Regions from separate parts of the Actinacidiphila polyblastidii genome, predicted to be linked through region 2. Evidence: riboswitches for the same ligand, from Rfam matches in the RefSeq annotation. Region 2 holds a riboswitch; the other holds the start of a gene.
The links. A riboswitch is a leader RNA that binds a small molecule or an ion and turns the genes downstream of it on or off. The one in region 2 is predicted to bind glycine.

Region 1 (14,440 bases), on a different contig from region 2:
TCTGCGGGTTCGCGGACAGCGCGAGGTGCACGCCGGTCACGTCGTGGCCGGCCTCGGCGGCTCGCGCCGCGGCGACCGCGGAGTCCACACCGCCGCTCATGGCGGCCAGCACGCGCAGCCGCCCGCCCGGGGTGCGTCCTGGCGCGGAGGGCTCGATGGGGTAGTCGCTCACCCGACCAGGGTAACGGCGGCGGGCCCCGCCCCCGCCGCCGCTTCTGCGGTGCCCGCCGGGAACGGGAACCCGCTCGCCCGGCGTTGCCGGAAGCAGGGTGGACAGACCGCTTCTACTGACGGGTAACCTAGCGCCATGGCACAGCTGCAAGCCCTCGCGGGCGACGACACCTCGGCGAGCGAGTTCGACCGGGACACCGCCGTGACGCCCCGGCCGGGCGAACCGGGCACGTACGACCTGGAGCTGTCGGCCGGGTGGACGATCATCGCCGCCATCAACGGCGGCTACCTGCTCGCCGCGGTCGGCCGGGCGCTGCGCGACGCGCTGCCGCACCCCGACCCGATCACCGTCACCGCGCACTACCTCACCGCCTCGCAGCCCGGCCCGGCCTGGATCAGGACGCAGACCGTGCGCGCGGGCCGGACCATGAGCACCGGGCAGGCCTCGCTCTTCCAGGCCGACGAGGAGGGCCGCGAGGTCGAGCGGATGCGGGTGATCGCCGGGTACGGCGACCTGGCCGCGCTGCCGGCGCAGGTGCACACCTCCGCCGCTCCCCCGGTGATGCCCCCGTACGAGGAGTGCGTCAGCGCGGACGACGCCCCCGAGGGCGGCCCGGTCACCGGCTCCACGGCCATCCTCCAGCGGCTCGACCTGCGCCTCGACCCGGCCACGTCGGGCTGGGCGGTCGGCGCGCCGTCGGGCGCCGGCGACATGCGCGGCTGGCTGGGCCTCGCCGACGGCCGCGACCACGACGCGCTGTCGCTGCTGCTCGCGGTGGACGCGCTGCCGCCGACCGCCTTCGACCTCGGCCTGAAGGGGTGGACGCCGACGCTCGAACTGACCGTGCACGTGCGCGGCATCCCCGCGCCCGGCCCGCTGCGGGTCTCGCTGACCACGCGGAACCTGGCCGGCGGCCTGCTGGAGGAGGACGCGCGGGTCTGGGACAGCGCCGACCGGCTGGTCGCGCAGTCCCGCCAGCTGGCCAGGGCGCCGCGCGGCTGACGGGCCCGCGCGGCCGGCCGGGGTGCCGGGTGGTTCTGGGCCCGGTGGTCCGATCGTAGAATCGGGGCCACCATGGCCTACTTCGACCACGCCGCCACCACGCCGATGCTCCCGGAGGCGGTCCGGGCGATGACCGCCCACCTGACGTCCACCGGGAACGCCTCCGCCCTGCACGCCGCGGGCCGGCGGGCCCGGCGCACCGTCGAGGAGTCCCGGGAGGCGCTGGCGGCCGCGCTCGGCGCGCGGCCCAGCGAGATCGTCTTCACCGGCGGCGGCACCGAGTCCGACAACCTCGCCGTGAAGGGCCTGTTCTGGGCCCGCCGGGCGCAGGACCCGCGCCGGGTCCGGGTGCTGGCCAGCCCGGTCGAGCACCACGCGGTGCTGGACGCGGTGTACTGGCTGGCCGACCACGAGGGCGCGGTCGTCGAGTGGCTGCCGGTCGACGAGGCGGGCGCGGTGCACCCCGCGGCGCTGCGGGCGGCGCTCGCCCGCGATCCCGACGATGTGGCCCTGATCACCGTCATGTGGGCGAACAACGAGGTCGGCACCATCCTGCCGGTCCCGGAACTCGCCGAGGTCGCGCAGGAGTTCGGGGTGCCGATGCACTCCGACGCGGTGCAGGCGTTCGGCCAGAGCGCGCTGGACTTCGGCGCCTGCGGGCTCGACGCGATGACGGTCACCGCGCACAAGATCGGCGGGCCGTACGGAGTCGGCGCGCTGCTGCTGCGGCGCGAGGACACCCCGGTGCCGCTGCAGCACGGCGGCGCGCAGGAGCGCAGCAGGTCGGGCACGCTGGACGTGCCGGCGATCGCGGCCTTCGCCGCCGCGGCGACGCTGGCGGCCGAGCGGCGCGAGGAGTTCGCCCGCGAGGTCGGCGCGCTGCGGGACACCCTGGTGCGCGGGGTGCGGGCGGCGGTGCCGGACGCCGTGCTGAACGGCGCGCCGGCCGGCGAGGGCCGGCTGCCCGCCAACGCCCATTTCACCTTCCCCGGCTGCGAGGGCGACGCGCTGCTGCTGCTGCTCGACGCGCAGGGCATCGCGTGCTCGACCGGCTCGGCCTGCACGGCCGGGGTCGCCCAGCCCAGCCACGTGCTGCTCGCCATGGGCGAGCCCGCCACGCACGCGAAGGCGACGCTGCGCTTCTCCCTCGGCCACAGCACGACGCCGGCCGAGGTCGCCGAGCTCACCGCGGCCATCGGCCCGGCCGTCTCCCGCGCCCGCGCCGCCGGCCAGATCTGACACCGCCCGCCCCGGCGCGCCCGCCGCCGCCCCCGGACAGACCGAACGCCCCGGGCGCAGGCCCGGGGCGTTCGGTGCGGGCGGCCGCGGACGCGGCCGGGGGGGTCAGGCCGAGGCGGGAGCGGCGCCGGCCGCGGCGGGCTCCTCGGTGTTCTCCGGGTGGTGGCAGGCCACCTGGTGACCGGTGGCCAGCGCGACCAGCGGCGGCTCGACGGTCTTGCAGACCTCCGTCGCCTTCCAGCACCGGGTGTGGAACCGGCACCCGCTCGGCGGTGCGATCGGCGACGGCACGTCGCCGGTGAGCAGGATCCGCCCCCCGCCGGCGGTGGCCGCACGCTGCTTGCGCTTGGGGTCCGGCACCGGCACCGCGGAGAGCAGCGCGTTGGTGTACGGGTGGAAGGGCGTCGCGTACAGGTCCTCGCGGTCCGCGATCTCGACGATCTTGCCCAGGTACATCACCGCGATGCGGTCGGACACGTGCCGGATCACCGACAGGTCGTGCGCGATGATCACGTAGGTCAGGCCGAGTTCGGACTGGAGGTCGTCGAGCAGGTTGACCACCTGCGCCTGGATGGAGACGTCCAGCGCGGAGACCGGCTCGTCGGCGACGACCAGCTTCGGCTTGAGCGCCAGCGCGCGGGCGATGCCGATGCGCTGCCGCTGGCCGCCGGAGAACTCGTGCGGGTAGCGGTTGTAGTGCTCGGGGCTGAGCCCGACCAGCTCCAGGAGGTCCTGGACCTCCCGCTTCACGCCGTGCTCGGTGGCGACCTTCTGCAGCCGGAAGGGCGCGCCCACGATGGTGCCGATGGTGTGCCGCGGGTTCAGCGAGGAGTACGGGTCCTGGAAGATCATCTGCACGTCGCGCCGCATCGGGCGCATCGCGCCGGTGCTCAGGTGCGTGATGTCCCGGCCCTGGAACTCGACCTTCCCGCCGGTGGGCTCCAGGAGCCGGGTGATCAGCCGGCCCATGGTGGACTTGCCGCAGCCCGACTCGCCGACCACGCCGAGGGTCTCGCCCGAGCCGACCTCGAAGTCGATGCCGTCGACCGCCTGCACGGCGCCGACCTGGCGGCGCAGCAGCCCTTTGGTGATCGGGAAGTGCTTGACCAGGCCGGTGACCTTGAGCAGCGTCTCGCGCTCCCGCGGCCGGCCGGCCGCGGCGTCCTTGTCCAGCGAGGTCTTCTCGGCCACGGGCCCGTCCCCGTTGGCTTCCACGGCGGTCTCGTCCACGGCGTCGTCCTGGCCCTTCACAGCTTCGGTTCTATCTCTTCGGTCCAGATCCGCGACCGGTCGTCGTCGGCCAGATGGCAGGCGACGACATGGCCGGGGGCCATCTCGCGCAGCTCGGGACGCACCGTCTCGGAGGACCCGCCGTTCAGGGCGGCGTACGGGCAGCGCGGGTGGAAGGCGCAGCCGGACGGCACGTTGATCAGGCTGGGCGGGGAGCCCTTGACCGGGTTGAGCCGGTCGGTGCGCTCCCGGTCCAGCCGCGGCATCGAGCCCAGCAGGCCCCAGGTGTAGGGGTGCTGCGGCTCGGTGAACACCTTCTCGGCGGAGCCGCGTTCCGCGGCCCGCCCGGCGTACATCACCAGCAGGTCGTCGGCGACCTCGGCGACGACGCCGAGGTCGTGGGTGATCATGATGACCGCGGAGCCGAACTCCTTCTGCAGGTCCCGGATCAGGTCCAGGATCTGGGCCTGCACGGTCACGTCGAGCGCGGTGGTGGGCTCGTCCGCGATCAGCAGCTCGGGGTTGTTGACCAGCGACATCGCGATCATCGCGCGCTGCCGCATGCCGCCGGAGAACTGGTGCGGGTAGTCGTGGAACCGCTTGCGCGGCTCGGGGATGCCGACCCGGTCCAGCATCTCCATGGCGCGCTCCGCGGCGACCTTCTTGGTCACCTTGTGGTGCACCCGGTACGCCTCGACGATCTGCGAGCCGATCTTGTAGTACGGGTGCATCGCGGACAGCGGGTCCTGGAAGATCATCGCCATCTTGCGGCCGCGCAGCAGCCGTACGTGCTCGGCGGACGCGGAGACCAGCTCCTCGCCGTCCAGCCAGACCTCGCCGGAGATCCTCGCCCGTGCGGTGCGGTGCAGGCCCATGATGCCCAGCGAGGTCACCGACTTGCCGGAGCCGGACTCGCCGACGATGCCGAGGGTGCGGCCGCGCTGCAGGTCGAAGCTGAGGCCGTCGACGGACTTGACCAGGCCGTCGTCGGTCTCGAAGTGGATGCGCAGGTCGCGTACCGAGAGGAAGGCGTCCGAGGGGGCGCCGAGCGCCACCGGTTCGCCGACCGCGGCGCGGGCCGCGGGCACGCCCGTGGCCGGCGCCTCCTCGGCGGGCACGTCCTTGTCCAGCACGGCCTGCTCGGGCGCCGCCTCTTCTGGCGCGGCCTTGTTCAGAGCGTCACTGGTGTCGTCGGTGCTCACGAATACCTCACGCGGGGGTCGATGGCGGCGTACAGCAGGTCCACCACGAGACTGCTGACGACGATGAAGACGGCGGCGACCAGGGTCACGCCCAGCACGATCGGCAGATCGTTGCCCTGGATCCCCTCGACCGCGTACTCACCGACGCCCTTGAACGAGAAGACGGACTCGGTCAGGACCGCGCCTCCCAGCAGGAGGCCGAAGTCCATGCCAAAGATGGTGACGATCGGGGACAGCGCGGCCCGCAGTCCGTGCTTGCCGATGACCGTCCGCTCCCGCAGGCCCTTGGCCCGCGCGGTGCGGATGTAGTCCTCGCCCATCGTCTCCAGCATTCCGGCCCGGGTGAGCCGGGCGTAGAGCGCGGAGTAGAGGAAGGCCAGGCTGATCCAGGGCAGGATCAGGTTCCAGGCCCACTGTCCGGGGTTCTGGGTGATCGGGACGTACTGCACGTTGTCCCAGATCGTCCACTTGTAGGAGAACAGGCCGAGCAGCACCATGCCGGTGAAGAAGATCGGCAGGGAGACGCCGGCCAGCGCCACGCCCATGGAGAGGCGGTCGAAGATCGTGCCCCGCTTGAGCGCGGAGACGACGCCGATCGCGACGCCGGAGATCACCCAGATCACGGCCGCGCCGACGGCGAGCGACAGCGTGATCGGAATCCGGGCCTTGATCTGCGGCCAGACCTCGACGTGGTTCTTGAAGGAGTAGCCCAGGCACGGCCGGTGGCATGTCGCCGCGTCGGGGCCGAACTGGTACTTGGCCCCCATCACGATGCCCTTGATGAAGTGCCAGTACTGCTCGTAGAGCGGCAGGTCGAGGCCGAGGTTCTTCTTGACGGCCGCGATCGACTGGGGGTTCGCGTCCTTGCCGACGTACTGGGTGGCAAGTTGGGTCGTGCTCTGGCCGCCGAGCTTGGGCACCCAGAAGAAGATGACGAAAGTGACCGCGGTGACGACAAGCACCAGGAGTATCGCGGCGATCACGCGTCGGATGATGTACGCAGTCACAGCGGATCGGCGCCGGGTCCGCCGGGCCGGGTGAACCGGGGTTCACCCGGCCCGGCGGACGCCGATGCCTTCACCTGCCTTCCGGTGTTCAGGATGCTTACTTGGAGGAGCTCAGCAGCAGGTAGTCGTACATGCCCAGGTACGCCTGGGTGATGGTGACGTTGGTCGCCGAGGCCGGGCGGTACAGCAGGTTCTTGCGGTAGATCAGCGGCACGACGGTCGCGGTGTCGACGACCATCTTGTCGATCTGGCCCCAGGCCTGCGTACGGGCGGCGGCGTCGGTGTTGGAGATCGCGTCCGACAGCGCCTTGTTGATCGCCGGGTCGTTCAGCTCCTGCAGGTTGTTGCCGCCGGAGGGCTTGATGGCGCTGCCGTCGACGATCTGGTCGAGGAAGCCGTAGCCGGTCGGCCAGTCGGCGCCCCACGCGGTCATCATCAGGCCGAGCTGGTGGTCGTGCACGTAGCTCGGGACGCCCGCGAAGTTGGAGAAGTACTTGCCCGCGGGGTAGCTCTTGATGCTGGCGTTGATGCCGACCTTCTTGAGCGCGTTCTGCACCGCGGTGGCCGCGGCCATCTCGGCCGGGCGGTCGGAGCGGGCGGTCAGGTTCGTGCTGAAGCCGGTCGGGTGACCGCACTTGGTCAGCTCGTCCTTGGCCTTCTGCACGTCACCCTTGCCGTCCGCCGACGGGTACTCGTCGAACTTGGCGTAGCCGTTGACGGTCGGCGGGAGCAGCGTGGTCGCCACGTCGCCCTTGACGTTGCCGCCGATCGCGGTCTGCACCGAGACCTTGTCCACCGCGTACTCGACGGCCTTGCGGCAGTCGATGTTGTCGAACGGCTTCACGTTCGGGTTGACCGCCATGTAGGAGGTCGCGCCCGCGTAGGAGTCGTCGGTGTTCTTGGCGTACTTCGGGTTGATCACCTTGGCCTGCGTCTGCGGGCTGACGCCCGTGCCGCCGGAGTCCACGGTGATGTTGTCGGCGAGCAGGTCGTTGTCGACCGTGGTCGCGTTGATCTTGAACTTGATCTTGAACTCGTTCGGCAGCGCGCTGCGCACCGGGTCGGTCGCCTTCGACCACTGCGGGTTGCGGACCAGGTCCGCGCCCACGGAGTCAGTGTACGACTTGAACTCGTACGGGCCCGAGGAGACGATGTGCTTCACGTAGTCGGCGCCGGTGTCCTTGGCGGCCGGCACCGGGGCGGTCTGCGAGAACGTCGCCAGGTAGTCGAAGTCCGCGAAGGGCTTCGCCAGGTGGAAGACGATCGTGGTGTCGTTCGGGGTCTCGATGGACGCGAGCCCGTTGGGGTTCTTGTCCTTGTAGGGACCCTGGTACTTGTCACCGCCGGCCAGGTACGCCTTGAAGTACGTCGGGCCGTTGGACAGCGCCTCGGGCGCGAAGTTGCTGCGCTCGATCCCGTACTTGATGTCCTTGGTGGTGATCGGCGTGCCGTCCTGGTACTTCAGGCCCGCGCGGATGTGGTACGTCCAGGTCTTCGCGTCCGCGCTGGGCTGGCCGAGGCCGGTCGCCAGGTCGGGGACGACGGTCAGGCCGTCCTTGCCCGCGGCGGGCTTGAAGGTCAGCAGCGTACGCGCGTAGAGCCGGGAGAAGTTCTGCACCCAGCCGTAGTACGTGTTGCCCGGGTCGAGCGAGTCCGGCACGTCGGTGTTGTCCAGGGTGACCGTGCCGCCCGCCTTGGTGGAGGCGTTCACGATCCCGGTCAGCGCGGCGTCCTTGGCGGCGGAGGCCGACGAGGTGGTGCCGCCCTTGCCGGTGCCCTTCTTGCCGTCGTCGGACGAACTGCTGCTGCACGCGGATGCTCCCAGGGCCAGAGCCGTGGCAAGCGCCAGCGCAGCTGTCGCTTTTTTACTGTTCATGCCGAGGAAAGCCTCCATTTTCTGGGGATGATGCCGGCGCGGAGGTACCGCGTCCGGGCACGTCGTGCGGTGAAACGTCATCTCGCCGCCGTGCGGGATCACTTGCTGCGCGGGTCCAGGGCATCCCGGAGCCCGTCGCCGAGCAGGTTGAACGCGAGAACGGTGATGAAGATCGCGAGGCCGGGAACGACCATGTACTGCGGGTCGGCGTAGAACAGGTCGACCGCTTCGTTGAGCATGCCGCCCCAGGACGCCTGCGGTGGTGCGATGCCGACGCCGAGGAAGCTCAGCGCGGCCTCGAAGAGGATGTTGGTGGGGATCAGCAGCGTGGAGTAGACCAGGATCGGCGCCACCAGGTTCGGCAGCAGCTCCCGGAAGAGGATGAACGGGCCGCGGGCGCCCAGGCTGCGGGCCGCCTCCACGAACTCCCGCTCGCGCAGGCTCAGCGTCTGGCCGCGGACGATGCGGCCCATGTACGGCCAGTTGAAGAAGCCGATCACGAAGATGAGCACCGAGATGCGCAGCGGCAGGCCGTTCAGACCGAAGGCGCCGTCCTGCAGCGAGGCCGAGATGGAGATCGCGAAGAGCAGCAGCGGGAAGGCGAGGAAGGTGTCCATCAGCCGGCTGATGACGGTGTCGACCCAGCCGCCGTAGTACCCGGCCACCACGCCCATCACCGTGCCGATCACCACCGAGAGCAGCGTCGCGCCGGTCGCCACCAGCATCGACACCCAGGAGCCCTCGATGATCCGGCTCAGCAGGTCGCGGCCGTACTGCGGGTCGACGCCCAGCGGGTGGGCCCAGCTCATGCCGCCCCAGCCGCCCTTGGGGGCGACCGTGACCGGGTCCACCAGGTCCTGGTGGAAGGCCGTGGGGTCCAGACCGAAGATGCTCTCGATCGGCTTCGCCAGCACGGCGAGCAGCACCAGCAGGATGACGACGACGCCACCGGCGACGGCGACCTTGTCGCGCTTGAAGCGCGTCCAGGCGATACGGCTGAGGGAGCGTCCCTCGATCGCCGTGCGCCCCGCCCCCGCGAGGATGGCCTCCGGCTGTGCCGTGGCCTGCCCTTGGGTCGTTTCTATCGGTGCGGTCATGGTGTAGCTGACCCCTCTCGCCGGCGGGTAACCGGCGCGCGCCCGCCGCTGTAGCGGCTTCATTCTTCGGTCCTGCGGTGCTGCGGACTTGCGGTCCTGCGTTGCGTGCGGTCCTGCGGTGGTGCAGTGAAGCAGAGAAACGGGTGCTGCCGTGAATCGGAGGTGATGCGGTGGCCGAACGGTGGGACTCGCGGTGCCGTTCGTCCGAGTGCGCAGCGAAATGCCCGACCGTCTCAGGACACGGAGCGTCACACTGCCCCCTGCCGCTGGATTCTTGTGCGCCCCTGCGATCACCCGCCAGCCCTCACGGAGAACGGATGCGCAACTGTGATGTGGTGATTCTTCGACCGTTACCCGCGGCTACCTCGGGGTACGGTCGGGTGGTGGAGATGCGGCTGCACGCGGTGTGCGACCTGATGATGCCCCAGGCCAGGGAGATGTCCGGCCTGCACGAGTACGACGGAAGGGTGCAGGACCTGTCCCCGGACGGGGTCCGCGGGGCGCTGTCCGCGCTGGACCGCGCGCGCCGCGCGAGCGGTCCGCTGCCGGACCCGCACGACGAGGCCCACCTGCGGGTGTTCGAGGAGTCGATGCGCGTCCAGTACGGTGATCTCGAACTGCACCGGCGTGATCCGTATCCGCATCTGTCCAATCTCGAACTCGCTTGCTACGACCGGGAGTACGCCTCCCGCAAGGAGCGGGCCGCGGCCCGCCGCGCCCACCTGTCGCAGTGGCCGGAGGCGGTCGAGGGCTCACTGGCCTCACTGGACTCGGTGAACGCACCCGTCGCCACGGCGCTGCTCGGCGCCGCCCACGGGCTGGCGGCGGACCTCGACCCGGAGCGGGACCGCATCGAGTCCGAGGCGCTGCGCGCGCACGCCCGGCTGATCGCGCACCTGGAGCGGGCCGCCCGCGAGGGGGACCCCGACCCGCGGCTCGGCGGCGCGGCGCTGGCCGCGCTGATGGGCTCCCAGGAGGGCGTCCGGGTGGATCTGTCCGGGCTCGCGGAGCAGGCGGAGCGCGAACGGGTGCGGCTGTCCGAGCTGCTCGCCGACTCCTGCCGGATGCTGGACCCGGGCCGCCCGGTGGACGAGCTGATCCCCGAACTGCTGGCCGACCATCCGGACGCCGACGGGGTGATCGCCGAGGCCGCCCGGCTCACCGACGAGGTCATCGACTTCAGCCGGGCCAGGGGGCTGGTCCCGCACCTGGACGGCGAGTGCCTGGTGGGCCCGGCGCCGCCGTCGCGCCGCTGGTCGATGGCGATGATGAACTGGGCCGCCCCGGGCGAGCGGGACAGCGTGTCCTGGTACCACGTCACCCCGCCGGAGCCGGACTGGCCGCGCCACGAGCAGGAGGAGTGGCTGACCGTCTTCAGCCGTACGAGCCTGCCGTCGATCACGGTGCACGAGGTCGCGCCCGGCCACTTCGCGCACGGCCGGGCGCTGCGCAGGGCCTCCGGGCGGGTGCGCCGGGAGCTGCACAGCCTCGCCTTCGCGGAGGGCTGGGCGCACTACGTCGAGGAGGTCTGCCTCGACGAGGGGTTCCGGGCCCGCGACCCGCGGTTCGCGATCGGGGTCGCGCTGGAGGCGCTGGTCCGGGTGACCCGGCTGACCTGCGCGATCGGGCTGCACACCGGGTCGATGGAGTTCGACGACGCCACCCGGCTGTTCATGCGCGACGCGCACCTCGCGCGGGCCAGCGCGGTCTCCGAGGCCCGCCGCGGCACCTTCGACGCCGCCTACGGCCGGTACACCTGGGGCAAGTTGGAGATCCTCCGGCTGCGCGAGAAGGCGCGGCGCGCCTGGGGCGCCCAGTTCACGCTGCCCCGCTTCCACGCCGCGCTGCTCTCGCTCGGCAGCCCCCCGCTGGGCCTGATCGACGCCGCGCTGGACGCCGCGCCCGAACGGCGGCCCGAACAGCGTCCGGAACGGCGTCCCGGACGCCGGGACCAACGGCGGGACCAGCGGCGGGACTGACGTGCGGTCAGTGCGCTAGCGCGGGCCCCACGCGGAGCTGCCGGCGTGCGCCTGGCGGTCGAAGAACGCGGGGGCGTTCGCCCGCATCCACAGCGCCACCGGGTCGTAGGGGTCGCCCAGCGCCACGGTGGAGACGGCGAGCCCGTCGGGCACGCCCGCCACCGCCTGCTGCATCATCAGGCGGACCGCCTCGACCGCCTGCGGCGCGCCGTCGTAGACCTCGACGCCGATCGCCAGGTACGGCTCGCCGAGCGCGGGCTGCACCCAGGCGTTGCGCAGCGCCCGCACCGCGGGGGTGGCGTGCGCGGCCTGGGCGAGCAGCGCGTAGAACTGCGGGAGCTGCAGGGACGGTTCGGCGATCTGCAGCGGGCCGGCCGGCAGCACGTCGAGGCCGACGGCGATCCTGCGCAGGTCCGCCCACGGGATGCCGACGCCGCCGCCCGCCGCGTGCGGATTGAGCCACAGGCCGCACCGGTCGGGGTAGAGGGTCAGCGCGATGTCCCGCCCGGAGACCACCTCGTGGTCCCTGGTCCAGCCGCTCGCGGCCAGCTCGCGCGGCGAGCTGACGCACGGCGCGTACGGGTGCCCGCCGATCTGCATGCTGCCGTACTGGGCGTCGGGCGCGCCCGACCTGCCGTGCCACAGCAGCATCCACACCTGGCCCTCGGCGAGCGACACGAGCAGGTTCTCGTATGCGTCGAACCGGCCGGGCGCCACCTGGTGCAGCATCCGCTCCACCTGGCCGGCCGCCGCCGCGCCGCCTTGCGCACCCGCGATCACCTGGGACCGCCCTTTCCCCTCGTCCGCCGATTCCGCTTGGTTCGTCCGACGCCATCAAATCAGTTCGAGTGTTCCCGGTGGAACGCGTCTCGACTCAAGCCGCGCCGCCTATATGGCGCGTATACAGCGCGTATACGGGCCGCCACCGGCCCGGCCGGTCGGGCCCGGTCGTCCGCGGTCGTCCGCGGTCGTGCCCGGACCGCCGCGGTCGGCGGCGGTCGTGGCCGGTCCGGTCGTGGCCCCGCTGCCGCCGCCAGGACCGCCGTCCCTGCCGCCGCCGCTCGCGCCGGACGCGTCAGTCCCGGGCGAAGAACGGCGCGACGGCCTCCAGCATCCAGTCCGCCACCGGGTCCTGTGCCACGTCGAGCAGGATCAGGTGGACCTGCCAGGGCAGCGGCGCCGCGCCCAGCGCCCGGCCGAGGCCGTCCAGCGCGGCCGCCCGGTCCTCCTCCTGCCAGCGGTCCAGCTCGACGCCGACGAAGAGGGCCGGCGGCTCCTCCTCGACCGACGCCAGCGCCCGGCGCGCGGTGAGCACGACCGGCGTGACCGCGAACTCGGCGGCCGCGGCGGCCAGGAAGTCCACCGGCTCCTCCTCGTGGCCCGGCTCCCACAGCCGCACCCGCGCCCCGGGGGTGGGCGCGGCGCCGGACGGGGACCGGTCGGCGCGGCACAGTTCGGCGACCGCGGCCGGCGGCAGCGGGACGCCCACCGCCCCGCCGGGGTTGACCGCGATGCCCACCGCGGGAGGCAGCCCGCGGGCGAACTCGTGCACCGGCGCGACCGCGCAGGACATCCCGTCGGCGGCCTGCCGGAACTGCTGCTCCGAGCTGAACACCGGCACGTAGGGGGCGCCTTCGAGCTCCATGGTGGGCAGGTCGAAGCCGGGCGCCCCGCCGCCGTTCGGCAGCGGCACCCAGATCCGGGAGCGGCCGAGCACCTCCAGCAGCCTGGGCCCGGCGGCGGGGTTGCCGACGCTCGCCGAGAGGACTTCCTCCAGCTCGTTGGCCGGCCATATGTACGGTGCCGGATTCTCCATGTCCACCCTTGTCCGCCCATGTGCCGCCGTTGCCCGGGAAACCCTAGCGGCTCCTGCCGTCACTCCGACCCGGGCGTGCAATGATGGTCGGCACAACTTGCATACCGGCCGTTGGAGGCCGCGCGGGAGAGTTCCGGTTCCTCTCAGGAGGGCCGGGCGCCGAAGGAGCAAGTCCTCCCTTGAATCTCTCAGGCACAGATACCGCGCGGACGAGGCAGATCTGAAAAGCGGAGGGCGCCCCACCGGGCTCCCTCCCACCCAAGGTGCAAGCCGGGCCCCGCGCGGGGTCACGGTGAACCTCTCAGGTTCCGATGACAGATGGGGAGGCCGCTGTGGCCTCGTTTCCGTACCGTCCTCACCTGGGAGCCCGTTTCCGATGAGCGAACCCCGCCGTACCGCGCTCGACGCGCTGCACCGCGCCCTGGGCGCGACCATGACCGACTTCGCGGGCTGGGACATGCCGCTGCGGTACACCAGCGAGCGCGAGGAGCACCAGGCGGTCCGCACCCGCGCCGGCCTCTTCGACCTCTCGCACATGGGCGAGATCACCGTGACCGGACCGCAGGCCGGGGAGCTGCTCGATCACGCGCTGGTCGGCCACCTGTCGGCGCTCGCCCCGGGCCGGGCCCGCTACACGATGATCTGCGCGGCCGACGGCGGCATCCTGGACGACCTGATCGTCTACCGGCTCGCCGACCGGGAGTACATGATCGTCGCCAACGCCTCCAACGCGCAGACCGTGCTCGACGCGGTGACCGAGCGGGCGGCCGGCTTCGACGCGGCGGTCCGCGACGACCGGGACGCGTACGCGCTGCTCGCCGTCCAGGGCCCGCAGTCCCCCGGCATCCTGAAGTCGCTCACCGACGCGGACCTCGACGGGCTCAAGTACTACGCGGGGCTGCCCGCCACCGTCGCCGGTGCGGACGCGCTGATCGCCCGCACCGGCTACACCGGCGAGGACGGCTTCGAGCTGTTCGTGGCGCCCGGCGACGCCGAGCGGCTGTGGCAGGAGCTGACGGCGGCCGGCGCCGGCGCCGGGCTGGTGCCGTGCGGGCTGTCCTGCCGGGACACGCTGCGCCTGGAGGCCGGGATGCCGCTGTACGGGCACGAGCTGACCACCGCGCTGACGCCCTTCGACGCGGGGCTCGGCCGGGTGGTGAAGTTCGACAAGCCCGGCGACTTCGTCGGCCGCGACGCGCTCGACGCCGCGGCTCGCAAGGCGGACGCGACCCCGCCGCGCCGGCTGGTCGGCCTGGTCGCGCACGGCCGCCGGGTGCCGCGGGCCGGCTACCCGGTCACCGACGGCTCCGGCGCGGTGATCGGCGAGGTCACCTCCGGCGCGCCCTCCCCCACCCTCGGCGTGCCGATCGCCATGGCGTACGTGGACGCGCCGCACGCGGCGCCCGGCAGCGCGGGGGTCGCGGTCGACATCCGCGGCGCCCAGGAGCCGCACGACGTGGTCGCGCTGCCGTTCTACAAGCGCGAGCGCTGACGGTCCCGCTCCGTCACCGCGCGCGGCCGCCGCGCGCGCCGCACCGCATGCCCCCTCCGACTTCCCGCGACTTCCGCACCCCTCCGACTCCGCCCGTCCTCGCGCCGCGCGCGGGGACCGTCATCCATCCGGGAGAATTCCGTCATGAGCATCAATCCTGAGCAGCTGCGCTACAGCAAGGAACACGAGTGGGTCTCCGCCGCCGCGGACGGGGTGTCGGCCGTGGGGATCACCTCGCACGCCGCCGACGCGCTCGGCGACGTCGTCTTCGTCCAGCTCCCCGAGGCGGGCGCGACGGTCACCGCCGGCGAGACCTGCGGCGAGCTGG
Region 2 (14,440 bases):
CCTACCACGGCACGCAGGTGACGTGGACGACGACCGCCGCCGACGACCTGACCCGGGTGGGCCGGGAGGAGGGCACGATCTTCGGCGGTGACGGCCGCGGCGGCTTCATCGTGCCGGAGTTCAGCAGCGTCTTCGACGGCTCCGCGGCCTTCGTGCGGCTGATCGGCCTGGTCGCCCGTACCCAGCTCACCCTGAGCCAGATCGACGCCCGTATCCCGCGCGCGCACGTGCTGAAGCGGGACGTGCCCACGCCGTGGGCGGTCAAGGGCTCCGTGATGCGCAGGGTGGTCGAGGAGGCCGGTGAGCGGTCGGTGGACACCACCGACGGCGTGCGGGTCGTCGAGGCGGACGGGCGCTGGGTGATGGTGCTGCCCGACCCCGCGGAGGCGGTCACGCATCTGTGGGCCGAGGGTCCGGACGACGCGTCCGCACAGGCGCTGCTCGAGGAGTGGTCGGAGGTCGTGGAGAGCGCCGGGCGGTGACGGCGTGGGCTGACGGCGCGTCCTGAGGGGGCCATTCGAGTCTCCCGTCCCGACGTGGGACGATGTGCGGCATGCCGCAGCAGCAACCCGAACGGAGCAGCCCCCGGGGTGGGGCTGCTCGGCGGCGCCCGGACGCCTCCATGTCGCTGCTCACCAACGTCATGGAGCACAGCCTCGACGACGGCTACGCGCAGGCCGCGGCCCGTCGCGGTGCGGTCGGCAGCTCGCGGCTCCCGACCGCGCTCAGCGGCCGGCTGTGGCTGGCGGCCGGCCTGGTGCTGGCCGCGATCGTGGTGACCCTGGGCGCCGTTCAGGCGCAGCACTCGGCCCCCACCGAGGCCAAGGAGCGGCAGAAGCTGATCGACCGCGTCCAGTCGGAGACGAAGAGCGCCGACGCGCTGCAGAAGAACGTGGACGCGCTGCGGGACACGGTCTCCGCCGAGCAGCGCGCGGCGCTGCGGAACACCGGCGACGCCGGCAGGGCGGCGCTGCTCGAACTGCTGGCCGGAGGTACGCCCGTACAGGGTCCCGGGGTGAGGATGGTCGTCGACGACGCCAAGGAGGCGTCCGTCGGGAACACCGGAGGACCCCGGGAGAGCAGCGGTTTCGCCGACACCGGGCGGGTCCGCGACCGCGACATGCAGCGCGTGGTCAACGGCCTGTGGGCGTCGGGCGCGGAGGCGATCACCGTCAACGGGCAGCGGCTGACGGCGCTGTCGGCGATCCGCGCCGCCGGTGACGCCATACTGGTCGACAACAAGCCGCTCGCGCCGCCGTACACGGTGCTGGCGATCGGGGACGGGGAGCGGTTGAGCAAGGCATTCCAGGACAGCGCGGACGGCCAGTATCTTCAGGTCCTCAAGGACGACTACGGCATCCGTGCGAGCATCACCGTCCAGGACCGGCTGCACTTGGCGGCCGCGCCCAGCCTGACCGTGCGGTATGCCACGCCGGTTCCCGGCAACACGAAGGCCGACAGCGCCGCGAATGGGAAGGGTTCGAAGTGATCGCCGTACTGGGCCTCGTCGTCGGAGTCGTGGTCGGTCTTGTGGTGCGCCCCGTGGTGCCCTCCGGGGTCGAGCCCTACCTTCCGATCGCGGTGGTCGCCGCCCTCGACGCCGTCTTCGGCGGCCTGCGGGCCATGCTCGACGGGATCTTCGACGACAAGGTGTTCGTCGTCTCCTTCCTCTCCAACGTCGTGGTGGCCGCGCTGATCGTCTTCCTCGGCGACAAGCTGGGCGTCGGCGCCCAGCTGTCCACCGGCGTGGTGGTCGTGCTGGGCATCCGGATCTTCTCCAACGCGGCGGCGATCCGCCGCCACGTCTTCCGGGCGTGACGGCGGCATGAGCGACGAGCCCCCCACGACCGGGCGCACCCCGGACGGGAACCTTCCGCCCGAGCGCGCCCCGCACGAGCCCACCTCGCCCGAGCATGCCGCGCCCGAGCCGCCCGCTGCCGGGCGCAGGGGGCCGGACCCGGAGTCCGGGGAGTCCAACGGCCGCCGCCGGCTGCTGGCCGCGCTGTGGCCGCCGCGTGCCTCGCGCGCGCAGCTCATCGTGGCGCTGCTGCTGGCCGTGCTGGGCCTCGGCGTGGCCATCCAGGTCCGTACCACCAGCGACAACGGCGCGCTGCGCGGCGCCCGCCAGGAGGACCTGGTCCGCATCCTCACCGAGCTGGACAACCGGACGCAGCGCCTTCAGGACGAGAAGCGCGGCCTGGACAGCCAGCGCTCGGAGCTGGAGACCAGCTCCGACCAGGCGGCCGAGGCGCTGAAGCAGACCCAGCAGCGGGAGGCGCAGCTGGGCGTGCTGGCCGGCACGGTGGCCGCCCAGGGCCCCGGGATCACCCTCACGATCAACGACCCGCACGGCGGGGTCGAGGCCGACTCGCTGCTGGACACCCTCCAGGAGCTGCGCGCGGCCGGCGCGGAGGCGATCCAGATCAATGACGTCCGCGTGGTGGCGGACACGTACTTCACGCAGGGTGCGGACGGGGTGCTCATCGACGGGCACAAGGTGTCGCGGCCCTACGTGTTCAAGGTCATCGGCAATCCGCAGGATCTGGAGCCGGCGCTGAACATCCCCGGCGGGGTGGTGCAGACGCTGGAGAAGGAGCAGGCCACGGCGGATGTCGTGCGATCGCAGAAGATCGTCGTGGACGCCTTGCGGCCGCCGAAGCAGCCTGACTACGCTCGGTCATCCCAATGAGGCGGGGGGTCGGGGCATCAGTGGGGTGTTGCGTGGTGGAAACTGTGTGTAGCGAGGGTTCGTCCTGCCCCACGGGCGGGTCTGCTTCTTTCAAGGGGAATCGCCCGTGAAGTTGTTTGGGAAGTTGTTCGGCAAGAGCGCGCGGCAGTCGGGTGACCCGGCGACGGCGCGCCACCGTGCCCCGCGGGGCACGGCCGACGAGGGTCAGGGCACGGGCGACCGTCCCCTGTTCAGGAACGATCCGCAGGCTCCGGGCGGCGGCTACTCCGGTACTCCCGGCGTGGCGCCTGTTGACCCGGCTTCGGCGGCGAGCATAGGTTTCGGGGAAGCGTCAACCTCAACCACGGGTGGAGGGTTCGGCTTGCCGGTATGCACCAGGTGCGGGCACACCAACGCGGAGGCGAGTCGCTTCTGCTCCAACTGCGGCGCGCCGCTGCGCGGCTCGGCCGGCGGGTTCGAGCGGCCGTCGGAGACGACCTCGACCATCTCGATCTCCGGCATCGAGGCGTACGAGGCTGAGGCCACCGGCCAGACGCCCATGCCGTCGCTCTCCCCCGAGGCGCAGGCCGCGGTGGACGCGCTGCCGATCGGCTCCGCGCTGCTCGTGGTGCGCCGCGGGCCGAACTCGGGCAGCCGCTTCCTGCTGGACGGTGAGCTGACCACCGCGGGACGGCACCCGCAGAGCGACATCTTCCTCGACGACGTCACGGTCTCGCGGCGGCATGTGGAGTTCCGGCGCGGCCCGGACGGCGGCTTCACCGTCTCCGACGTGGGCAGCCTGAACGGCACGTACGTCAACCGGGAGCGGATCGACGCCGTGCCGCTGTCCAACGGCGACGAGGTGCAGATCGGCAAGTACCGGTTGGTCTTCTACGCGAGCCTGCGGGGCATCTGACCCTGCCCCGGCGCGGTGCGGGACCCGTGGGGACAGGGATGGTGTTCATGCCGAGAACGTCAGGCGGTGCCGGTGACGGCACCGCCACGGCCGACGGCGACCTGCTCAGCATCGGGGCGGTGCTCAGCCGGCTGCGGGACGAGTTCCCCGAGGTCACGATCTCGAAGATCCGTTTCCTCGAGGCGGAGGGCCTGGTCGAGCCGCAGCGCACTCCTTCGGGCTACCGCAAGTTCGCCGCCGGCGACGTGGAGCGGCTCGCGTACGTGCTGCGGGTGCAGCGGGACCACTATCTGCCGCTGCGGGTGATCCGGGAGCACTTGGACGCGCGGGACCGCGGCGAGCAGGTGGTGCTGCCGGGCCCGGCGGAGTCCAGGGAGTCCCTGGAGGGCCCGCTGGGCCTCGCGGCGGCCCTGGAGCCCGAACCGCCCGCGGAGCTGCGGATCGGCCGTGAGGAGCTGCTGGCGGCCACCGGGGCCGACGGCGGCGACCTGGACGAGTGGGAGTCGTACGGCCTGGTGGAGCCGGGCGGCGACGGCGGTTACGACGGCGCCACGGTGCAGATCGCCCGGCTGATCGTGGATCTCGGGCGGTTCGGCCTGGAACCACGCCATCTGCGGGCCGTGAAGGCCGCCGCGGACCGTGAGGCGGGGCTGGTGGAGCAGGTGGTCGCGCCGCTGCGCAGGCACCGCAATCCGCAGACCCGCACGCACGCGGAGGCCACCGCGCGTGAGCTGGCCGAACTCTCCGTTCGGCTGCATGCCGCGCTGGTGCAGTCGGCGCTGGGGCTGCGACGGCGCTGAGCAGGTCTCCAAGGCCGTCGCCCGGCCGCCGGCAGGGGGGTGCGACGCCGCCGGACGGCCCTGCCGGGGACGGCCCGACTACCCAAACCCGGCGGGCACGGCCTAGGGTTGCTGTGTGAACGAGCTCGACGTTGTGGGTGTCCGGGTCGAAATGCCCTCCAACCAACCGATCGTGCTCCTGCGTGAAGTGGGAGGCGACCGGTACCTGCCCATCTGGATCGGGCCGGGGGAGGCGACGGCCATCGCCTTCGCGCAGCAGGGCATGACCCCTGCGCGACCGCTCACCCATGACCTCTTCAAGGACGTGCTCGAAGCGGTCGGGCAGACCCTGACCGAGGTGCGCATCACCGACCTGCGCGACGGCGTCTTCTACGCGGAGCTGGTCTTCGCCAGCGGCGTCGAGGTCAGCGCCCGTCCGTCCGACGCCATAGCGCTGGCGCTGCGCACCGGTACGCCGATCTACGGCAGTGACGGTGTGCTGGACGACGCGGGCATCGCCATCCCGGACGAGCAGGAGGACGAGGTGGAGAAGTTCCGCGAGTTCCTTGACCAGATCTCGCCCGAGGACTTCGGCACCAGCAACCAGTGACCCGTCCGGCGCCGCCGACCGGCGCCGTTGTGGAGCAAGGGTGCTCCTGCGTACGGGCATTCGGGTAGTCGTTCCCGGGGCTGAGTCCGACCAAACCACTCGTGGGGTGAATTTCACTCGGCGTGCCGAGTGTGGCGATCGTTGACGCACCCCTGGCGACTGCCTACCGTCGAGTTGGAAAGTCTCGTGGCACATGCGCGTGGCTACGGGATGTGAAGGGACGGAGGGCGGCGGCGTGAGAAACACCGGCGACGGTTCGGCGCCCGGCGGTCCGTTTGCGACGCAGGGGGCCCTGGCCCGTGCGACCCCCGGCGAGGGGGGCGGCCCGGCCGCGCAGACTCCGCCCGAGCAGATCGGCTACCGCGGCCCCACCGCGTGCGCCGCGACCGGCATCACGTACCGCCAGCTCGACTACTGGGCGCGCACCGGCCTGGTGGAGCCCAGCGTCCGGCCCGCGTACGGCTCGGGCAGCCAGCGGCTCTACAGCTTCCGCGACGTGGTCGTCCTGAAGATCGTCAAGCGGCTGCTGGACACCGGCGTGGCGCTGCAGAACATCAGGACCGCGGTCCAGCACCTGCGCTCGGTCGGGCCCTCGGAGCTGGCCAGGATGACCCTGATGAGCGACGGCGCGACGGTCTACGAGTGCACCTCGCCCGACGAGGTCGTCGAACTCCTCCAGGGCGGCCAGGGCATCTTCGGCATCGCGGTCGGCGTGGTCTGGCGGGACGTGGAGAGCGCCCTGTCCCAGATGCACGGCGAGCGCGTGGACACCGGCGAGACGCTGGTCGGCCACAACCCCTCCGACGAGCTGGCCAGGCGCCGCCACCGGGCCGTCTGAGCCGCGGGCGGCGTCCCACGCCGCCGCCGGTGCGATCCCGCCGCTGCCGTGCACCCCGCCGCGCCGTACACCCGTACGGTGAATGTCGGCGGTGTGCGGGACGATCGGGGATGTGAGAAGTGCGCCGACCATCCTGCATCTCGACATGGACGCGTTCTTCGCCGCGGTCGAGCAGGCGTCGAAGCCGAGCCTGCGGGGCAAGCCCGTCGTCGTCGGGGGGATCGGCAACCGCGGCGTGGTGTCGACCGCGTCCTACGAGGCGCGCGTGCACGGCGTGCACTCCGCCATGGCCATCGCGCACGCCCGCCGGCTCTGCCCGAACGCGGCGTACCTCTACCCGCGCTTCGGCATCTACCGGCAGATCAGCGAGATCGTGATGGCGCTGCTGGCCGAGGTCTCACCGCTGATGGAGCCGCTCAGTCTCGACGAGGCGTTCCTGGACCTGGAGGCGGGCGCTGCCGCCACCGGCAGCCCGGCCGGGCCCAGAGAGGTCGCCGAGGGCCTGCGGGCGCGTATCAGGGCCGACACCGGGCTCACCGCGTCGGTCGGCCTGGCCGGCTCGAAGCTGCTCGCCAAGATCGCCTCGGAGCAGGCCAAGCCGGACGGCCTGCTGGTGGTCGAGCCGGGCACCGAGCGGGCGCTGCTGGACCCGATGCCGGTGCGCACCCTGTGGGGCGTCGGCCCGGCCACCGCGGAGCATCTGCGCAGGGCCGGCATCACCACCGTCGCCGAGATCAGCGGGGCCGGCGAGGCGGAGCTGGTCAGACTGCTCGGCAAGTCGCACGGCGCCGGGCTCTACGCGATGGCGGCGGGTCTGGACAACCGCCCGGTGGTCGCCGACCGGGACGTGAAGTCGGTGTCGGTCGAGGACACCTTCGACCACGACCTCACCGACCGCGCCCACGTCCGCCACGAGATCGACCGGCTCGCCGACCGCTGCGTGCAGCGGCTGCGCGGCGCGGGCCGCTCCGGCCGGACGGTGGTGGTGAAGGTGCGGCGCTACGACTTCTCCACGCTGACCCGCTCCGAGACGCTGCGCGCCCCCACCGACGACCCCTCCGTGGTCCGCGAGACCGCCCGCCGGCTGATCGAGGCGGTCGACATCACCGGCGGCCTGCGGCTGCTGGGCGTGGGCGTGACGGGCCTGGCCGACTTCACCCAGGAGGACCTGTTCGCGCAGCGCGCGGCGGAGCGGGAGCCCGGTGAGTCCGATGCGGCGGAGCTGCCGTCCAGCCCGCCCCCGCCGCCCGCGCGGTCCGACCGCTGGCTGTCCGGCCAGGACGTGGTGCACGAGGAGTACGGCCCCGGCTGGGTGCAGGGCAGCGGGGTCGGGCGGGTCACGGTCCGCTTCGAGGTGCCGACGGACACCCTGCCCGGCCGGGTGCGCACCTTCGCCGTCGAGGACCCGGCGCTCACCCACGGCGAGCCGCTGCCGCTCGTCGCGCTGCGCGACACGCCCCTGCCGACGCCGCAGCAGCCGCGGCCGACGCCGGGCGCGGCCGGGGACGCGACGCCCGAGCCAGAGCCGCCGGCCGTCGCTCAGTCCTCGCCAGGCCGCGCGCCGAAGTCCCGCTCGGGCGCCGGCACCGGCTCCGGTCCTGAGCGCGGCACGTCCATCCCGTAGTGGTGGTACAGCTGCAGCTCCTGCTCGGGGGACAGGTGGCGGCCCACGCCGAAGTCCGGGGCGTCCTTGATGAGCGACTTCTTGAACGGCACCTCCAGCCGGCCGTCCACCAGCGCGCTGGGCTCCAGCGGCACGAACGCGTCCCGGGTGAACAGCCCGGTACGCACCGCCGCCCATTCGGGGGTGCCGGTCGCGTCGTCGAGGTACACCTCGTCCACCGTGCCGATCCTGGTCCCGTCGCGGTCGAAGGCGCGGCGCCCGATCAGGCTGCGCGGATCGATGTCGGTCTGCACGGTCCCTCCAACTCACGGCGAATGCTGCTGGACACCACCCAAAGCCACATTACGGGCGCTGTCGACCGCGGATCGGCCGGGCGCGCGACCCGCCAGGCGGCCTCGGCCTGCCCGGCGTCGTCGCTGGTACGCTGAGGGTGGCTGCAAACCCCATGCGGGAGAGTCCTTCGCACGCACCGTCAAGGGCGTGACGAAGGCGCCGAAGGAGCAATCCCTCCCCGGAATCTCTCAGGCATCCGTACCGCACGGGCGAGGTCACTCTGGAAAGCAGGGCCTGCTCCGGAAGCGCCGCCGCCTCCGGAACGCGTCCTCACCGACGGTGAAAGCCGCCCCGGCAGGGGCGGTGAAGCTCTCAGGTTCTGATGACAGAGGGGGAGGCCGTACGGGTGCCCGCACCGCGCACCCCCGAAGGTCGTGACAGACCAGGAGGCCGCCGCAGATGACTGACCGCCGCATCCCCCTCGCCGAGCTGGAAGCCGGAGTGCCCTTCGCACGCCGCCACATCGGGCCCGACGCCGAGGCGCAGGCGAAGATGCTCGCCCAGGTCGGCTACGGCTCGCTGGACGAGCTGACCGACGCGGCCGTGCCCGCGGCCATAAAGAGCGCCGAGGCGCTCGGCCTGCCCGCGGCGGTGACCGAGGCCGAGGTGCTCGCCGAGCTGCGCGCCCTGGCCGGCCGCAACCAGGTGCTGGCCCCGATGATCGGCCTCGGCTACTACGGCACCTTCACGCCGCCGGTGATCCTGCGCAACGTCATGGAGAACCCGTCCTGGTACACGGCCTACACGCCGTACCAGCCGGAGATCTCGCAGGGCCGGCTGGAGGCGCTGATCAACTTCCAGACGGTGGTCGCCGACCTCACCGGGCTGCCCACCTCCGGCGCCTCGCTGCTGGACGAGAGCACCGCCGCGGCCGAGGCGATGGCGCTGTCCCGGCGGGTCGGCAAGGTCAAGGAGGGCGTCTTCCTGGTCGACGCCGACACCTTCCCGCAGACCCTGGCGGTGCTCAGGACCCGCGCGGAGCCGACCGGCGTCGAGATCGTCGTCGCCGACCTGGCCGACGGCATCCCGGCCGAGGCCGCCGAGCGCGGCGTCTTCGGCGTGCTGCTGCAGTACCCCGGCGCCTCGGGGGCGGTACGGGACCTGCGGCCGATCGTGGCGCGGGCGCACGAGCTGGGCGCGGTCGTCACGGTGGCCGCCGACCTGCTGGCGCTGACGCTGCTCGCCTCGCCCGGTGCCCTCGGCGCGGACATCGCGGTCGGCACCACGCAGCGGTTCGGCGTGCCCATGGGCTTCGGCGGCCCGCACGCCGGCTACATGGCGGTGCGCGAGTCCTACGCGCGCAACCTGCCCGGCCGGCTCGTGGGGGTCTCGGTGGACGCGGACGGCGACAAGGCGTACCGCCTGGCGCTCCAGACCCGCGAGCAGCACATCCGCCGGGAGAAGGCCACCAGCAACATCTGCACCGCGCAGGTGCTGCTCGCCGTGATGGCGGGCATGTACGCCGTCTACCACGGCCCCGACGGGCTGGCCGGCATCGCCCGCCGCACCCACCGCTACGCCGCGGTGCTCGCCGCGGGCCTGCGGGCCGGCGGCGTCGAGATCGAGCACGACGCCTTCTTCGACACCCTCACCGCCCGGGTGCCCGGCCGCGCCGCCGAGGTCGTGGCCGCCGCCCGCGCGGCCGGCGTCAACCTGCGCCTCACCGACGCCGACCGGGTCGGCGTGGCCTGCGACGAGACCACCGACCGCGCCCAGCTGGCCGCCGTGCTCGCCGCTTTCGGCGCGCCCGCCGCCGACCTCGACGCGCTGGACGCGCGGACCGCCGACACGCTGCCCGCCGCGCTGGTCCGCACCGAGCCCTACCTGACCCACCCGGTCTTCCACCAGTACCGCAGCGAGACCGCGATGCTCCGCTACCTGCGCCGCCTCGCCGACCGCGACTACGCGCTGGACCGCGGCATGATCCCGCTGGGCTCCTGCACGATGAAGCTCAACGCCACCACCGAGATGGAGCCGGTCACCTGGCCCGAGTTCGGCGCGCTGCACCCGTTCGCGCCGATCGAGCAGGCCGCGGGCTACCTGGAGCTGATCCACGGCCTGGAGGACCAGCTCGCCGAGGTCACCGGCTACGACCGGGTCAGCCTTCAGCCGAACGCCGGGTCCCAGGGCGAGCTGGCCGGACTGCTCGCGGTCCGCGCCTACCACCGCGCCAACGGCGACACCGGACGCACGGTGTGCCTCATCCCGTCCTCCGCGCACGGCACCAACGCCGCCAGCGCGGTGATGGCCGGCATGAAGGTCGTCGTGGTGAAGACCGGCGAGAACGGCGACGTGGACGTCGAGGACCTGCACGCGAAGATCGACCGGCACCGGGACGAGCTGGCCGTGCTGATGGTCACCTACCCCTCGACCCACGGCGTCTTCGAGGACAACATCACCGACGTCTGCGCGGCCGTGCACGACGCCGGCGGCCAGGTGTACGTCGACGGCGCGAACCTCAACGCGCTGGTCGGCCTCGCCCGGCCGGGCCGGTTCGGCGCGGACGTCTCCCACCTGAACCTGCACAAGACCTTCTGCATCCCGCACGGCGGCGGCGGTCCCGGCGTCGGCCCGGTCGCGGTCCGCGCCCACCTGGCCCCGTACCTGCCGAACCACCCGCTGCAGCCCGGCGCGGGCCCGGCGACCGGCGTGGGACCCGTCTCCGGCGCGCCCTGGGGCTCGGCGGGCATCCTGCCGATCTCCTGGACGTATGTGCGGCTGATGGGCGGCGAGGGCCTGAAGCGGGCGACCCAGATCGCGGTGCTCGGCGCGAACTACGTCGCCAAGCGCCTGGAACCGCACTTCCCGGTGCTCTACACCGGCCCCGGCGGCCTGGTCGCGCACGAGTGCATCATCGACCTGCGTCCGCTGACCAGGGAGACCGGCGTCAGCGTCGACGACATCGCCAAGCGGCTGATCGACTACGGCTTCCACGCGCCGACCATGTCGTTCCCGGTGGCGGGCACCCTGATGATCGAGCCGACCGAGAGCGAGGACCTCGCCGAGCTGGACCGCTTCTGCGACGCCATGATCGCGATCCGCGGCGAGGTCGAGCGGGTCGGCGCGGGGGACTGGCCGGCCGACGACAACCCGCTGCGCGGCGCCCCGCACACCGCGGCCGCGCTCGGTGGAGAGTGGACGCACCCGTACAGCCGCGAAGAGGCCGTCTTCCCGGCCGGGGTGTCGGCCGCCGACAAGTACTGGCCGCCGGTGCGCCGCATCGACGGCGCCTACGGCGACCGCAACCTGGTCTGCTCCTGCCCGCCGCTGGACGCGTACGAGGGCTGACCGCCCGCCGTCCGCCGCCGGCCCCTCGGCCGGCGGCGGCCTGCGTTCAGGCCGCGGTGATGACCCGGCCGGAGGCCAGCGGGCGGTGCGGCGCGATGATCTGCCCGTCGGGCAGCAGCTCTCCGGTGTCCTCGAAGAGGAGCACCCCGTTGCACAGCAGGCTCCAGCCCTGTTCCGGGTGGTGGGCCACGGTGTGCGCCGCCTCGCGGTCGGAGCAGTCTGCGGTCGGGCACTGCGGGTGGTGCTGGCACATGGTCGATGCCGTCTTTCGCTGCGAGTGGTCGGTGCTGCCGGCGGTCGCTTCCCCTGTCCGCAACATGTGCGTACCCCCGTTCCTGGTGCGGCCGGTCCCAGTGTTGCTCTGCCGGCGCCGTTCCGCAGGGATTTGGCGGAGCCAGGGCACACTCGGAGAAGACTCCTCACCCGGGCGGGTGGTCGCGGTACGACGACGGCGCTCCCCTGCCTCCAAGGCGGGGGAGCGCCGTGCTGCCGTCGCAGCGGCCGCCCCTGCTGCGTTCAGGCCGGTGAGCCGGCGAGTGGCGGAGGCGCCAGCCGCACGCTCAGCACCGGCGCCAGGTCCACCAGCCGGTGCACCCGGTGCGAGGTGATCCCGGGCGGCGCGGGGGCCAGCGGGATCAGCAGGTCGGCGGGGTCCGGCTGGGCGGTCGCCGCGTCGGCGCGCGCGTCGTGGTGCAGCCACAGCGCCAGCATGTACAGCCCCGGCACCGACAGCAGATGCGGCTGGTAGGTGGCCGGCAGCGCCTCCGCCTGGCGCAGCGCCCGCTCGGTGGAGACCAGGTACGGCCCTTCGGAGAAGCGGGAGAAGACCCACCCGTCCGGCGTGGCGACGGTCTCGCCCGCAGCTGCCACCCTGGCGCCCGCCCTGATATGGAACCGCCAGCCGGTCAGCCGGGCCTGCGGCAGGGCGCCGGGCACCAGAGCCGGTTCGAACGCATGGACGGGAAGGGGGTGTTCGGCGTCCAGTGGCCCTTCCGCGGTGCGCAGCGCGGGGGTCCGCGCCTCGAGGACCGCGGTGGGCGAACTGAGCGCCGCCAGGACGCTCAGCAGGGCGGGGGCGGGTGCAGGGGGGACAAGCAGCGGCATGATGTCGCCTCTCACTTGGAGACACAACGGGAGACACATGTGGTGCGGGGGGTGCGGACGACGTCGTCGATGCGGGGGAGCATTCCTGCTCGGTTGCCTGCTCCGGCGCGCCCGGCCGAAGGCGGTATGCACAGCCTCGTGCGCGGAGTTTATACGACGCGTGTTCGCTCCGTGTTTCGTCTAGTCGCTGCCAGTATTACGCGCAAGACGAGAATTCGCCTTCTTCGACAGGCCGCTCCACGGCATTCCCGCAGGGTGTGGGGCGGGTGGCCCGTATTTTCGCCCGCCAGGGACGGCCTGAACCCGACCGCCATATTCACCCGGGGTTTACGCAGGTCCCGTGGCCACCGAATGTGCCACCGGAACATGCTCGCACCGCCGTTACTGCAAGCCTAGCGTGTACGGTGCGCCCGGCGGGGCGTTATCGATCATTTGGGTGGGCATCCTCCCGTGGGGACCCGCCGGAGGAAGGATGCTTGCATGGGGGAGAAGGTCGTGGCCGGGACGTTCGACCTGGCGGACCGGCGCATGTACCGCAGGAAGCTGCAGCAGTGCCTGCTGGGGCTGGAGCGGTTGCTGGACGAGAAGCGATTCGACCGGCCGCGCAATCTCATGGGCCTTGAGATCGAGTTGAATCTCGCGGATTCCGACGGGTTGCCCCGCATGATGAACGAAGAGGTGCTGGAGCGCATCGCGAGCCGGGATTTCCAGACCGAGCTGGCACAGTTCAATATTGAAGTGAACATCGCGCCGCACCGGCTATCGGGACGGGTGCTCGACGGGCTCGCCGAGGAACTGCGCACCGGCCTGGGCTACGCCGACCGGATGGCCCGCGAAGTCGGCGCTCACATCGTCATGGTCGGAATTCTGCCCACCCTGGAGGCGCAGGACCTGGTCTCGGCCAACCTGTCGAGGGCCGATCGGTACACGCTGCTCAACGACCGCATCCTCGCGATGCGCGGCGAGGACATCACGCTGGACATCGAAGGCGTCGAGCGCTTGGTGTACACCTCGTCCTCCATCGCCCCCGAGGCCGCCTGCACCTCCATGCAGATGCACCTCCAGGTCACGCCGGGCCGCTTCGCCGCGGTCTGGAACGCCGCGCAGGCCGTGTCGGGGCCGCAGGTCGCGGCCGGTGCGAACTCGCCCTTCCTGTTCGGCCGCGAACTGTGGCGCGAGACCCGCCCGCTGCTCTTCCAGCAGTCCACCGACACCCGTCCGATGGAGCTGCGCGCCCAGGGCGTACGGCCGCTGGCGTGGTTCGGCGAGCGGTGGATCGACTCGCCCGCCGACCTGTTCGCCGAGAACGTGCGCTACTTCCCCTCACTGCTGCCGATCTGCGACGACGAGGACCCGCTGCGGGTGCTCGACGACGGCGGAGTCCCGCAGCTGCGCGAGCTGACCCTGCACAACGGCACGATCTACCGCTGGAACCGCCCGGTCTACGAGGTGGTGGACGGCGTGCCGCACCTGCGGGTGGAGAACCGGGTGATGCCCGCGGGGCCGACGGTCGCCGACGTCATCGCCAACGCCGCCTTCTACTACGGGCTGGTCAGGGCGCTGGCCGACGCGCCGCGCCCGCTCTGGCAGCGGATGCCCTTCGGCGCGGCCGCCGCCAACTTCGACGCGGCCTGCCGGGACGGCATCCACGCGGTGCTGCACTGGCCGCGCGGCCGCGGCGGCTCGCTCGCCGAGGTCCCCGCCGCCGAGCTGATCCGGGACGAGCTGCTGCCGCTCGCCGCGGCGGGACTCGACGCCTGGGGCATCGAGGCGGTCGACCGCGACCGCTACCTCGGCATCATCGAGCAGCGCTGCCTGCGCCGCGTCAACGGCGCCGAGTGGCAGGCCGCGACCTTCCACCGGCAGTTGGAGCAGGGCCTGGACCGGCGGGCGGCGCTCGCCGCGATGACCCAGCGCTACCGCGACCACATGGAGGGCGGCGACCCCGTCCACACCTGGCCGGCCGCCTGACCCCGGCGTCCGACCCCGCCGGCTCAGAGGCGCCGGCTGAGGCTGCCGCGGCGGCCGCGCTGGTCGCCGCGGCCATGGGCCCCGACACCGACACCGCGTCCGCCGGCGTGGCCGAGCTGCCGGCCCGGCGGGCCGCGCCGACCGAGGCGCGGGCGGTCGCCGCGCTGCCGCACGACACCGGCCGGCAGCTTCGACGCGTACGGTGCCCGCGTGGCACGCCCCGCCCGCCGACACCCAGCCGCTGCCGCGCAGCACCGCGAAGGCGCCGCCGCCCGCGGCCAGCACCAGCACCACGGCCACCGCGGTCGT

Region 1: another riboswitch for glycine. It lies ahead of gcvT (glycine cleavage system aminomethyltransferase GcvT); the one in region 2 lies ahead of gcvP (aminomethyl-transferring glycine dehydrogenase).

The regions. Positions count from the first base shown of each region.
Region 1 is NZ_JAZEWV010000001.1:524,970-539,409, reverse strand. Features, by position in the region: gene mnmA (tRNA 2-thiouridine(34) synthase MnmA) at 1-172, opposite strand, end outside; gene V2S66_RS02165 (thioesterase family protein) at 308-1,174, shown strand; gene V2S66_RS02160 (cysteine desulfurase family protein) at 1,247-2,413, shown strand; gene V2S66_RS02155 (ABC transporter ATP-binding protein) at 2,519-3,604, opposite strand; gene V2S66_RS02150 (ABC transporter ATP-binding protein) at 3,661-4,773, opposite strand; gene V2S66_RS02145 (ABC transporter permease) at 4,842-5,852, opposite strand; gene V2S66_RS02140 (ABC transporter substrate-binding protein) at 5,950-7,728, opposite strand; gene V2S66_RS02135 (ABC transporter permease) at 7,827-8,825, opposite strand; gene V2S66_RS02130 (DUF885 family protein) at 9,215-10,804, shown strand; gene V2S66_RS02125 (enhanced serine sensitivity protein SseB C-terminal domain-containing protein) at 10,820-11,584, opposite strand; gene V2S66_RS02120 (enhanced serine sensitivity protein SseB) at 11,880-12,620, opposite strand; glycine riboswitch at 12,734-12,834, shown strand; glycine riboswitch at 12,835-12,948, shown strand; gene gcvT (glycine cleavage system aminomethyltransferase GcvT) at 12,997-14,112, shown strand; gene gcvH (glycine cleavage system protein GcvH) at 14,257-14,440, shown strand, end outside.
Region 2 is NZ_JAZEWV010000045.1:2,827-17,266, forward strand. Features, by position in the region: gene V2S66_RS30970 (mannose-1-phosphate guanyltransferase) at 1-482, shown strand, start outside; gene V2S66_RS30975 (DUF881 domain-containing protein) at 545-1,489, shown strand; gene V2S66_RS30980 (small basic family protein) at 1,486-1,818, shown strand; gene V2S66_RS30985 (DUF881 domain-containing protein) at 1,826-2,689, shown strand; gene V2S66_RS30990 (FHA domain-containing protein) at 3,051-3,584, shown strand; gene ftsR (transcriptional regulator FtsR) at 3,632-4,384, shown strand; gene V2S66_RS31000 (bifunctional nuclease family protein) at 4,500-4,973, shown strand; gene V2S66_RS31005 (MerR family transcriptional regulator) at 5,209-5,811, shown strand; gene V2S66_RS31010 (DNA polymerase IV) at 5,924-7,435, shown strand; gene V2S66_RS31015 (PRC-barrel domain-containing protein) at 7,351-7,728, opposite strand; glycine riboswitch at 7,874-7,982, shown strand; glycine riboswitch at 7,983-8,107, shown strand; gene gcvP (aminomethyl-transferring glycine dehydrogenase) at 8,168-11,056, shown strand; gene V2S66_RS31025 (DUF5999 family protein) at 11,103-11,309, opposite strand; gene V2S66_RS31030 (hypothetical protein) at 11,573-12,160, opposite strand; gene V2S66_RS31035 (glutamate--cysteine ligase) at 12,641-14,131, shown strand; gene V2S66_RS31040 (hypothetical protein) at 14,334-14,440, shown strand, end outside.